Regions from separate parts of the Micromonospora taraxaci genome, predicted to be linked through region 3. Evidence: riboswitches for the same ligand, from Rfam matches in the RefSeq annotation. Region 3 holds a riboswitch; each other region holds the start of a gene.
What was found. Region 3 has a riboswitch for cobalamin ahead of FHU34_RS19955 (ribonucleoside-diphosphate reductase subunit alpha). Riboswitches for the same ligand answer to the same signal wherever they lie in the genome.
Positions count from the first base shown of each region.

Region 1: linked by a shared signal. The riboswitch ahead of FHU34_RS13410 (acyl-CoA thioesterase) and the one ahead of FHU34_RS19955 (ribonucleoside-diphosphate reductase subunit alpha) in region 3 are both predicted to bind cobalamin.
Region 2: linked by a shared signal. The riboswitch ahead of cobN (cobaltochelatase subunit CobN) and the one ahead of FHU34_RS19955 (ribonucleoside-diphosphate reductase subunit alpha) in region 3 are both predicted to bind cobalamin.

Region 1 is NZ_VIWZ01000001.1:2,889,017-2,892,288, forward strand. It holds gene FHU34_RS13405 (copper resistance CopC family protein) at 1-1,273, opposite strand, end outside; cobalamin riboswitch at 1,402-1,615, shown strand; gene FHU34_RS13410 (acyl-CoA thioesterase) at 1,802-2,248, shown strand; gene FHU34_RS13415 (zinc-dependent alcohol dehydrogenase family protein) at 2,391-3,272, shown strand, end outside.
Region 2 is NZ_VIWZ01000001.1:3,562,094-3,565,365, forward strand. It holds gene FHU34_RS16310 (hypothetical protein) at 1-86, shown strand, start outside; gene FHU34_RS16315 (MBL fold metallo-hydrolase) at 98-814, opposite strand; cobalamin riboswitch at 1,133-1,309, shown strand; gene cobN (cobaltochelatase subunit CobN) at 1,570-3,272, shown strand, end outside.
Region 3 is NZ_VIWZ01000001.1:4,296,520-4,299,791, reverse strand. It holds gene FHU34_RS19960 (enolase C-terminal domain-like protein) at 1-1,018, opposite strand, end outside; cobalamin riboswitch at 1,653-1,866, shown strand; gene FHU34_RS19955 (ribonucleoside-diphosphate reductase subunit alpha) at 2,057-3,272, shown strand, end outside.

The DNA of each region.
Region 1 (3,272 bases), 1.4 Mb from region 3:
TGCCCGCCGGGCTCTGGTCGCCGGGGCCGATGCGAGCCAGCCCGAACCCGGCCAGCAGGGCGATCACCAGCCCGCCGACGAGCAGCGCCAGGTGGCCGTTGCTCAGCCGGGACCCGGGCGTCACGGCGGCGAGGTCCGTGTCCGGCCGGGGTCCGGCCTCGACTGTCGACTCGTCGTCGGTGCTGGCGAGGGCCTTCGCCTCATGGTCGGCGGTGGCGAGGGCCTTCGCCTGCTGGTTGGTGGGCGTCGGGTCGACAGCGACGCCCGTGCGGGCCGTGACGACCGCGTCGCCGGTACGCGCTGCCGGCACTGTGGCCGGTCGCCGCTTACCACCAGTGGGCTGCGCACCGACACCGCTCACCGCGCCGGCCTTGCCCGCGGAGGACTTGGCAGCGGCCGTCTTTCCAGCGGCGGCCCTGCCTCCGCTGGTCTTGCCGGCGGAGGGCCGGCTCGTGGTACGGGCACCGCCGCCGCGTCGACCTGAGGTCCCCGGTGCGGTACGGCCCCGGCCGGTGGGTTTGCCGGTGGACGCCGTCCGGCGACGCCAGACGACAAGTCCGGCCGCCGCGACGGCCGCCGCGATCGCCGCCGCCCATCCGGCCCAGGCCAGCGCTCCCGAACCGCTCTCCTCGGCCGGCCCGGTCGGCGGGACCGCCGCAGCCCCCGACGGCGGGGTCACCGGCTGGGCCGAGGCGGTCGGCACCGCCGACGCCTGCCCGGATGACCCGTGCTGCTCGGTGGCGGCCACCAGTGCCGGGTCCGGCTGCGTCGTCGGCGGGCTCCACCCCTTGGGTGCCGCCGTCACCGGCCCGTTGTAGCGGAACGTCAGCGTGCCCCGCACGGTGTCGCCGTCCGAGGCGACCGACAGGTAGCTCACCGAATACTGGCCCTTGGCCGGCAGGTGGGTGACGGCCACCGTCGCGGGGAACCCGGTCGTGTACTCCCGTGGCTCGAACTGCCCGTTGACCAGGAAGTACTCCCGTACCGGCTTGTCCAGCGGCTTCGGCTCCCCGTACGACCAGCTGTTGTCGACCCGGATGCCGCCCGGGGCGGTGACAGTGAAGAACGCGTTGGGCGCGGCCTTCTCGGTGAAGAACAGCTGCACCGCCGTCAACGGCTCGCTCACCGTGGCCCCACTCGCTGGCGTGGACATGGCGAGAGTCCCGTGAGCCGAGGCGGGTTGGGCGGACGCGAGGAGGGCGACCGCCGAGGCGAGGAGGAGCGCGAGGACACCCGAGAGCACCCGCCCCGGAGTCTGTGGGAGACGACGCATCTGAATATCCTGACCGGAGTGAGGCTTTTTTCAAGAGCTGGCGATCTTTTTCCTCACATGGCAAAAGCTGACGACGGGCGGTGCGGTCTCCGCGCTGTGCCCCCGGTGCCGCGACTTCCCTGGCCAGCTATGCTGCGGGCGGCGCTGGTTCGCCCCGTCGTGACCGTCGGGGTGTCGTAAGAGGGAACCCGGTGGAAGTCCGGGACTGCCCCGCAGCGGTGAGTGGGAACGAACGCCGTCATCAGCACTGGGCCGTCGGCCTGGGAAGCGACGGCCGGTAGGAGACCGGCGCGACCGGTCAGGCCCGCGAGTCCGAAGACCTGCCTGCGCTGCGCACACGACCGTGTGCGCCGCCGTCGGCCTCGCGGGTGGGCTGAGCGGGTGACGTGCCGTCCGTCGGCGCGTGCTCGTCAGCGTGTCCGCGTATCGGCGGTGTGGTTTCCCGAGGGACGGACTACCGCTGTGCACGACACCACCACGATCGTCGGCCGAGCGCCGTCGGCGTCGCACCTGACCCTGTCGCAGATCATGGACCAGCACCACACGAACCTGATGGGTACGGTGCACGGCGGCCGGATCCTCAACCTCATCGACTCGGTGGCCGGAGTCGTCGCCGCCCGGCACTCCGACGGGCCGGCGGTGACCGCCGCGATCGACGAGACCGCGTTCCTGCGCGCGGTGCGGGTCGGCGACGTCGTGCACGTCGACGCCCGGATCACCTGGGCCGGACGCAGCTCGATGGAGGTCGCGGTCAAGGTCACCGCTGACCGGTGGGACCGGGCCGTGCCGCCCACCGACGTGGCCACGGCCCACCTGGTCATGGTCGCCATCGACGACGACGGCCAGCCGAGGACGGTGCCGCCGTTGCTACCCGAGACCGACGGCGACCGGAGGCGCTACCGCGAGGCGGAGATCCGCCGCGAGCACCGGTTGGCCCTGCGACGGGCGCTGCTCGACGGCGTCGACGAGGGCTGAGGGCGTTCGGGCTGTCCGTCGCCACGTGCAGCGCGTATCTCGCCGGATCGTCGTCCTGGCTGTCACCCCGGATGTAGCCCGGGCGGCAAGCCAGTTGGATAGCGTCCACGTGATGTCTCGATCACGGAGGGTGTGAATCGTCATGCGTGCAGCGGTGCTGCGGGAGTTCGACAGTCCGCTGACGGTCGAGGAGATCGATCAGCCCGCTCCCGGGGCGGGGCAGGTGCTGGTGCGGATCGTCGCCAGCGGGGTCAATCCACTCGACACGAAGATCCAGGCCGGACAGGCCGCGCACGCGCGGGTCCAGCCGCCCGCGGTGCTCGGACTGGATCTTGCCGGGGTCGTCGCGGCGGTCGGCGCGGAGGTGACGGGGTTCGCACCGGGAGACGAGGTGTACGGGCTGTGCGGGGGAGTGGGTGGGCTACAGGGTTCGCTGGCCGGATACGCCGCCGTGGACGCCCGGTTACTGGCCCGCAAGCCCGGCGGCCTCTCGATGCGCGAGGCCGCCGCGTTGCCACTGGCGGCGATCACCTCCTGGGAGGGGCTTGTCGACCGCGCGGGGGTCCGCGCCGGGCAGAAGGTGCTGGTGCACGGCGGTGCCGGCGGTGTCGGTCACGTGGGCCTGCAACTCGCCCAGGCAAAGGGTGCCGAGGTGTACGCCACCGGAGGCCCGGCGAGCGTACGGGTGATCGAGAGCCTGGGCGCCGTGGCCATCGACTACACCTCGACGAGCGTGGAGGAGTACGTCGAGAGGCACACCGGTGGCGAGGGGTTCGACATCGTCGTCGACAACGTCGGTGGCGCGACGCTCGACGCGTCGTTCGCGGCGGTACGCACCTATCACGGACACGTCGTCAGCGCGCTCGGCTGGGGCACCCACTCGCTCGCCCCGCTGTCGTTTCGTGGCGCTACCTACTCCGGCGTTTTCACGCTGCTGCCGATGCTCACCGGCCGGGGCCGCGAACACCACGGCGACATCCTGCGCGAGATCGCGACGCTGGCCGATGGCGGCGCGCTGCGCCCG
Region 2 (3,272 bases), 730 kb from region 3:
TGCCGCTGTACGAGGCCGCCCGCACCGGCTACCCGGAACGGATGCGGGTGTGGAACCGCGCCCACCCGGAGCGCCACGCCCGTTGAGACTCGCCTGCTCAGGCGTCCTCGACGGCTGACCGGGCCTGTTCAGCGGTCATCGGCTCGGCGTGGCTGGAGACGTACCAGTGGTAGTCGTCGTGTAGCAGTCGTCGGACCAGGCCCAGGTCGAGGCCGTCCTCGGGTCGGCGCAGATGGGCCGGCGGTGGGTAGAAGCAGTCGCCCAACACCATGACACCCGAGTCGGGCACCAGGACGACAGTCGAATCCGGGGCGTGCCGACCTCCGACGTGCCGTAGCCCCACGCCGACCGGCAACTCGTCGGCATCGGTGAAGGTCCGGGTCGGTGGTAGGACCGCGAAGTCCTCCCAGGAGTCGACAGCCCGTGCCCGCGCCCGGAAGCTCGGGCCGAGGCGAGGGTTGGCGCGTACCTGCTCGTCCAGGTAGTGGTGGCTCCACGGCCGGGCGGCCTCGGCGCGCAGCAGCGGCACGGCCGCCTCGTGCCCGACGATCTCGACACCGGGCCAGGCGCAGGCTCCCCAGACGTGGTCCCAGTGGTGGTGGGTGTAGACGAGCCAACGTGGCTGCGGTAGCCCGGCGGCGGCGAGCGCGACCTGGATCTCGCGAGCGTGCGCGGGGCTCTGCCCGGCGTCGATCATCACACTGCCGCGCTTGTCGACGACGACGGCGACGCCGGCCTGGACGGCCTCCGGGTCGGGATCGCCCGGACAGATCCAGACACGGCCGGCCAGGTGGTGGAACTGCGGGGCGACCATGGTGATCGACCTCCGGGATTGATCGTGGACGCTGGTGCGGCGTTTTCCGATCCTAGGTGAGGGTGCCGCCCGGCACCGTCCCACCGGACGATCGGCGCAGGCCAGAGCAGGTTCCGGCCATCCTTTGCTCTGCATACCTATGCGCACCGGTGACGATCCGTGCCCGGTGCCTATAGGTATGCAGAGCAAAGGGCGTGGGGCATTCATCCGGGGCATTGCCACAGCGCGCATCCACCGTCGCGGCAATCGCTGAAGCTCGATGATTGTCGGCCGCCTAGCCGGGACGGAGTGGCGTTGACCCGCAGCGGAAGGGTGTGGCAGCATTCGCGGCCTGACGGCAGTGAAGGAAGTCGGTGCGATTCCGACGCGGTCCCGCCACTGTCACCGGGGAGCGATCCCCCCTCGTGAGTCACGGCCGTGTGTCTGCGGTTGGAAGGCCGGGGGAGAGCGTCGATCCGGAAGCCAGGATACTTCGGCCGTCGGGACGTACCCCAGGGCGTGGACACCCGAGGAGGACCCGATGACGCACGGCGTCTCATTCATCGACGAACTTCGTCATGACTCGCACGGCGGGCGATGCACAGTGCCCGCGACCGGTCACGCCCCGTTGAGCTGAGCGCCGCCCGCCGCCGACCGGCCCCGCCGCTCGCGTCCGCGAGCCGTCCGCCCCGCCGTCGTACCGGCTGACGCCGCACCCACCCGCATCGTCGCGGTCACCCTCGTGGTGGCCGGGGCGTCACTCCCCGGAGCCCGCCGTGCGCATCCTGCTGCTGTCCACCGCCGACACCGACCTGCTGGCCGCCCGCGCCAGCGGCGCTGACTACCGGCTGGCCAACCCCGCCCGGGTCGCCGCCGACGAGGTGCCCGCCCTGCTCGACGGCGTGAACCTCGTCGTCGTACGCCTGCTCGGCGGTCGACAGGCCTGGCCGGACGGCCTCGCGGCGGTGCTCGCCACCGGCGTGCCGACTGTCGTGCTCGGCGGTGAGGCGCTGCCTGACGCGGAGCTGATGGCCATCTCCACAGTGCCGTCCGGGGTCGTCACCCAGGCGCTCGCGTACCTGGTCGAGGGCGGGCCGGACAACCTGGGGCAGCTGGCCCGCTTCCTCTCCGACACGGTGCTGCTCACCGGCGAGGGGTTCGACCCGCCCACACCCACCCCGGCGTACGGGGTGCACCGTGAGTACCCCACGAATCCGGAGCAGCCCACCGTCGGGATCGTCTTCTACCGGGCGCACGCCCTCGCCGGTAACACCGGCTTCGTCGACGTGCTCGCGGACGCGGTCCGCGAGGCCGGCGGCAACCCGCTGCCGATCTTCTGCGGTTCGTTGCGGGGGCTGACCACGGGGTCCGGCCCGCTCGGGCTCTTCGCCCGCTGCGACGCCCTGCTGGTCACCGTCCTCGCGGCGGGCGGCGCGGTCGCCGCGGACGCCTCCGGGGGCGGCGACGAGGACGCCTGGGACGTCGGCGCCCTGGCCGCCCTGGACGTGCCGATCATCCAGGCGCTCTGCCTGACCAGCACCCGGAAGCAGTGGGCCGACAGCGACGCCGGGCTGTCCCCGTTGGACGCCGCGATGCAGGTGGCCATCCCCGAGTTCGACGGCCGGATCATCACCGTGCCGTTCTCGTTCAAGCAGATCGACTCCGACGGGCTCTCGGTCTACGCCGCCGATCCCGAGCGGGCCGCCCGGGTCGCCGGGATCGCGGTGCGCCACGCCCGGCTGCGGTACCTTCCCAACCCCGACAAGCGGGTCGCCGTGGTGCTCAGCTCGTACCCCACCAAGCACTCCCGGGTCGGCAACGCCGTCGGGCTGGACACCCCGGTCTCGGCGGTCCGGCTGCTCGCCGCACTGGCCGAGGACGGCTACGACCTGGGCGACGCGCCGCCACCCACCGACGGGGACGCGCTGATCCACGCGCTGATCGCCGCCGGTGGGCACGACGTGGAGTGGCTCACCCCGGAGCAGTTGGCCGCCGCCGAGGCCCGGATACCGGGGGACACGTACCGGCGGTGGTTCGACCAGGTCCCTGCTGAGCTGCGCGAGCGGATGCGGGAGCACTGGGGTGAGCCGCCCGGCGAGCTGTACACCGAGGGCGGGGACATCGTGCTCGCCGGTCTGCGCTTCGGCAACGTGGTGCTGCTGATCCAGCCGCCCCGCGGCTTCGGGGAGAATCCGATCGCCATCTACCACGACCCGGACCTGCCGCCCAGCCATCACTACCTGGCCGCGTACCGCTGGTTGGCCACGCCGGCCTCCGACGGCGGCTTCGACGCGGACGCTGTGGTGCACCTGGGCAAACACGGCACCCTGGAGTGGTTGCCCGGCAAGGGTCTCGGTCTGGCTGCCGACTGCGCGCCCGACACGGTCCTCGGTGACCTGCCGCTGGTCTACCCGTTCATCGTCAACGACCCGGGCGAGGGCACCCAGGCCAAGCGGCGGGCACACGCCGTGGTCATCGA
Region 3 (3,272 bases):
CGACGATCTCGTTGATGCTGGCCAGCCGGCCGGTGTCCAACTGGCAGAAGTCGATGGCCCCGGCCTGGAACAGCTGCTTGAACATCACCCGGTTGTGACAGTGCTCGCCGGTGGCGACGCCGATCGGGGCGACGGCCCGGCGGACGGCCGCGTGGCCCAGGATGTCGTCGGGGCTGGTCGGCTCCTCGATCCACAGCGGCGTGAACCGGGCGAGGGCGGTGACCCACTCGATGGCCTGGCCGACGTCCCACACCTGGTTGGCGTCGATCATCAGGTTGCGGTCCGGGCCCAGGATCTCCCGGGCGATCGCGCAGCGGCGGATGTCGTCGTCGAGGTTGGCGCCCACCTTGAGCTTGACGTAGCCGTAGCCGCTGTCGACGGCTTCCTGGCACAGCCGGCGCAGCTTGTCGTCGCCGTAGCCGAGCCAGCCGGCCGAGGTGGTGTAGGCGGGGTAGCCGGTCCGGTGGAGCTCGGCGAGGCGGTCGGCCTTCGTGCTCTCCTTGGCCCGCAGGATGGCCAGTGCCTCGTCCCGGGTCAGCGCGTCGGACAGGTAGCGCAGGTCCGCGATGTCGACGAGTTGTTCGGGGGACATGTCCACCAGTAGCCGCCACAGCGGCTTGTCGGCGAGCCGGGCCACCAGGTCCCACGAGGCGTTCAGCACGGCCGCGAGCGACAGGTGGACGACGCCCTTCTCGGGCCCGAGCCACCGCAGCTGCGAGTCGGACGTGAGGAGGCGGTAGACAGCGCCCATGTCGGCCGCCATCGTCGCCACGTCCATGCCCACGAGGAGCTGTGCCTGGTGGACCGCTGCGGCGGCGACGATGTCGTTGCCCCGGCCGATGGTGAAGGTCAGGCCGTGGCCCGCGAGCGGCGCGTCCACGCTGTCGGTGCCGTCGGTGTGCAGGACGACGTAGGCCGCCGAGTAGTCGCCGTCCTTGTTCATGGCGTCTGACCCGTCAGCGGTCAGGGAGGTGGGGAAGCGGACGTCCTCGACGGTGACAGCAGTGATCTGCGGCATGCGCTCCTCGCCCGACTAGGCAAAAGATCAGATGATCATTCGGAGTATACGGAGGCTGGTTCAGGTGCGTCAACGACGTCGATCACCCGACCGGTGCAGACATCCAATGTTTCTGATGGGGACCGAACGTCTGACGAGAGGTGCCTCCCGCGTGGCGTGTTCGGATGCCGGGCGACCGCCGCGACGGCGGTGGTACCCCGTCGTCGCGGCCCGCGTTTGCGCGTGGGCATCGTGGCCGAACACCAAACCGCTGGTGGGTGGCGTTCGCTGTTCCAAGTGGAACTCCGGCCCGTCGAGTGTGTCGAATGGTGGGCGGCGGTCCACCGGTCGGAACGAGGGTCGGAGTCGGCGGCCGAGCCGGGGGTTTGAAGATTGGATGTTCATCTCGACCACCCGCATCGACGGCAGATTATGAGCAACGTTCCTTACATCTGGATCCTGCATACATCGCATCTTTGTGGATCGTCGCCGGCTTTTCCGCGGTCTTGTCGCGCCGCTGGCCGCCGCCTCCCGCTGGCGTCGGCCGGCCGGGGACCGGCGGTCGGGGGCGCGGTCGGGTGACGGTCGTCACCGCCTCCGCCGCCGACACGCCGACACCGACATGTGGGGTGTGACAACCGCTGGGTCCCTATATATGGTGTCGAGCGCAGCTGGTTCGACTGCTCATCCAGGGCGGTCGAGGCAAGAGGGAACCCGGTGGAAATCCGGGACTGTCCCGCAGCGGTGAGTGGGAACGACAGCCGTCATCAGCACTGGACCACACGGTCTGGGAAGCGACGGCCGGTAGGAGACCGGTGAGCCCGGTCGCGCCCACGAGTCCGAAGACCTGCCAGCGCGCCGCGTACCCGCACCCGGGTGTGCGGCGGTCCGAGGCCGCGTGGGACGGCTGACGCCACCTGACCCACGCCGCCGGCGTGGCGTCCGTCGGTGTCTGTCTCCGCGCGTTCGGGCCTCCAGGTCTCGAACTCCGAGGAGCGAGTGGTGACAGTCACCGAGGTAGTCCCGGCCAGCGCCGACGCGGCACTGCGACGGACGCCGATGCAGGTCCGCAAGCGTGACGGCGGCACCGAACCCGTGGACGTGAACAAGATCGTCCGGGCGGTCGAGCGGTGGGCCGACGACCTGACCGACGTCGACCCGATGCGCGTCGCCACCCGCACGATCAGCGGCCTGTACGACGGCGCGACGACAGCCGAACTGGACCGGCTGTCCATTCAGACAGCGGCCGAGATGATCGGTGAGGAACCGCAGTACTCGCGCCTCGCCGCCCGGCTGCTCGCCGGCTACGTCGACAAGGAGGTGCGTCGGCAGGGCATCGCCTCGTTCAGCGCGGCGATCCGGACCGGCCACACCGAGGGCCTGATCGGAGACGACACCGCCGCGTTCGTCGCCACGCACGCCGCAGTGCTCGACGATGCCATCGACCCGGACGGCGACCGGCGGTTCGAGTACTTCGGGCTGCGCACGGTGTACGACAGGTACCTGCTGCGCCATCCCACCAGCCGGCTGGTGCTGGAGACCCCGCAGTACTGGCTGCTGCGGGTGGCCTGTGGCCTGTCCCGTACGCCGGACGAGGCGGTCGGCTTCTACCGGTTGATGTCCAGCCTGGCCTACCTGCCCAGCTCACCGACGCTGTTCAACTCCGGCACCCGGCACACCCAGATGTCCTCCTGCTACCTGGTCGACTCACCGCTCGACGAGTTGGACTCGATCTACCAGCGCTACGCCCAGGTCGCCAACCTGTCCAAGTTCGCCGGCGGCATCGGCATCGCGTACTCCCGGGTCCGGTCCCGGGGCGCGTTGATCCGTGGCACCAACGGGCAGTCCAACGGGATCGTGCCGTGGCTGCGAACGCTGGACGCGAGCGTCGCGGCGGTCAACCAGGGCGGCCGGCGCAAGGGCGCGGCGTGCGTCTACCTGGAGCCGTGGCACCCGGACATCGAGGAGTTCCTGCAACTGCGGGACAACACCGGCGAGGACGCCCGCCGCACCCACAACCTGAACCTGGCCAACTGGGTGCCGGACGAGTTCATGCGCCGGGTCGAGGCCGACGAGATGTGGTCGCTGTTCGACCCGCACGAGGTGCCCGAGCTGCCCGACCTGTGGGGGGAGCGGTTCGACGCCGCGTACCGCGAGGCCGAGGCGCAGGGCCGCTACGTCCGGCAGGTCCCGGCGCGGGAGCTGTACGGGAAGATGATGCGAACCCTGGCCCAGACCGGCAACGGGTGGATGACCTTCAAGGACGCGTCGAACC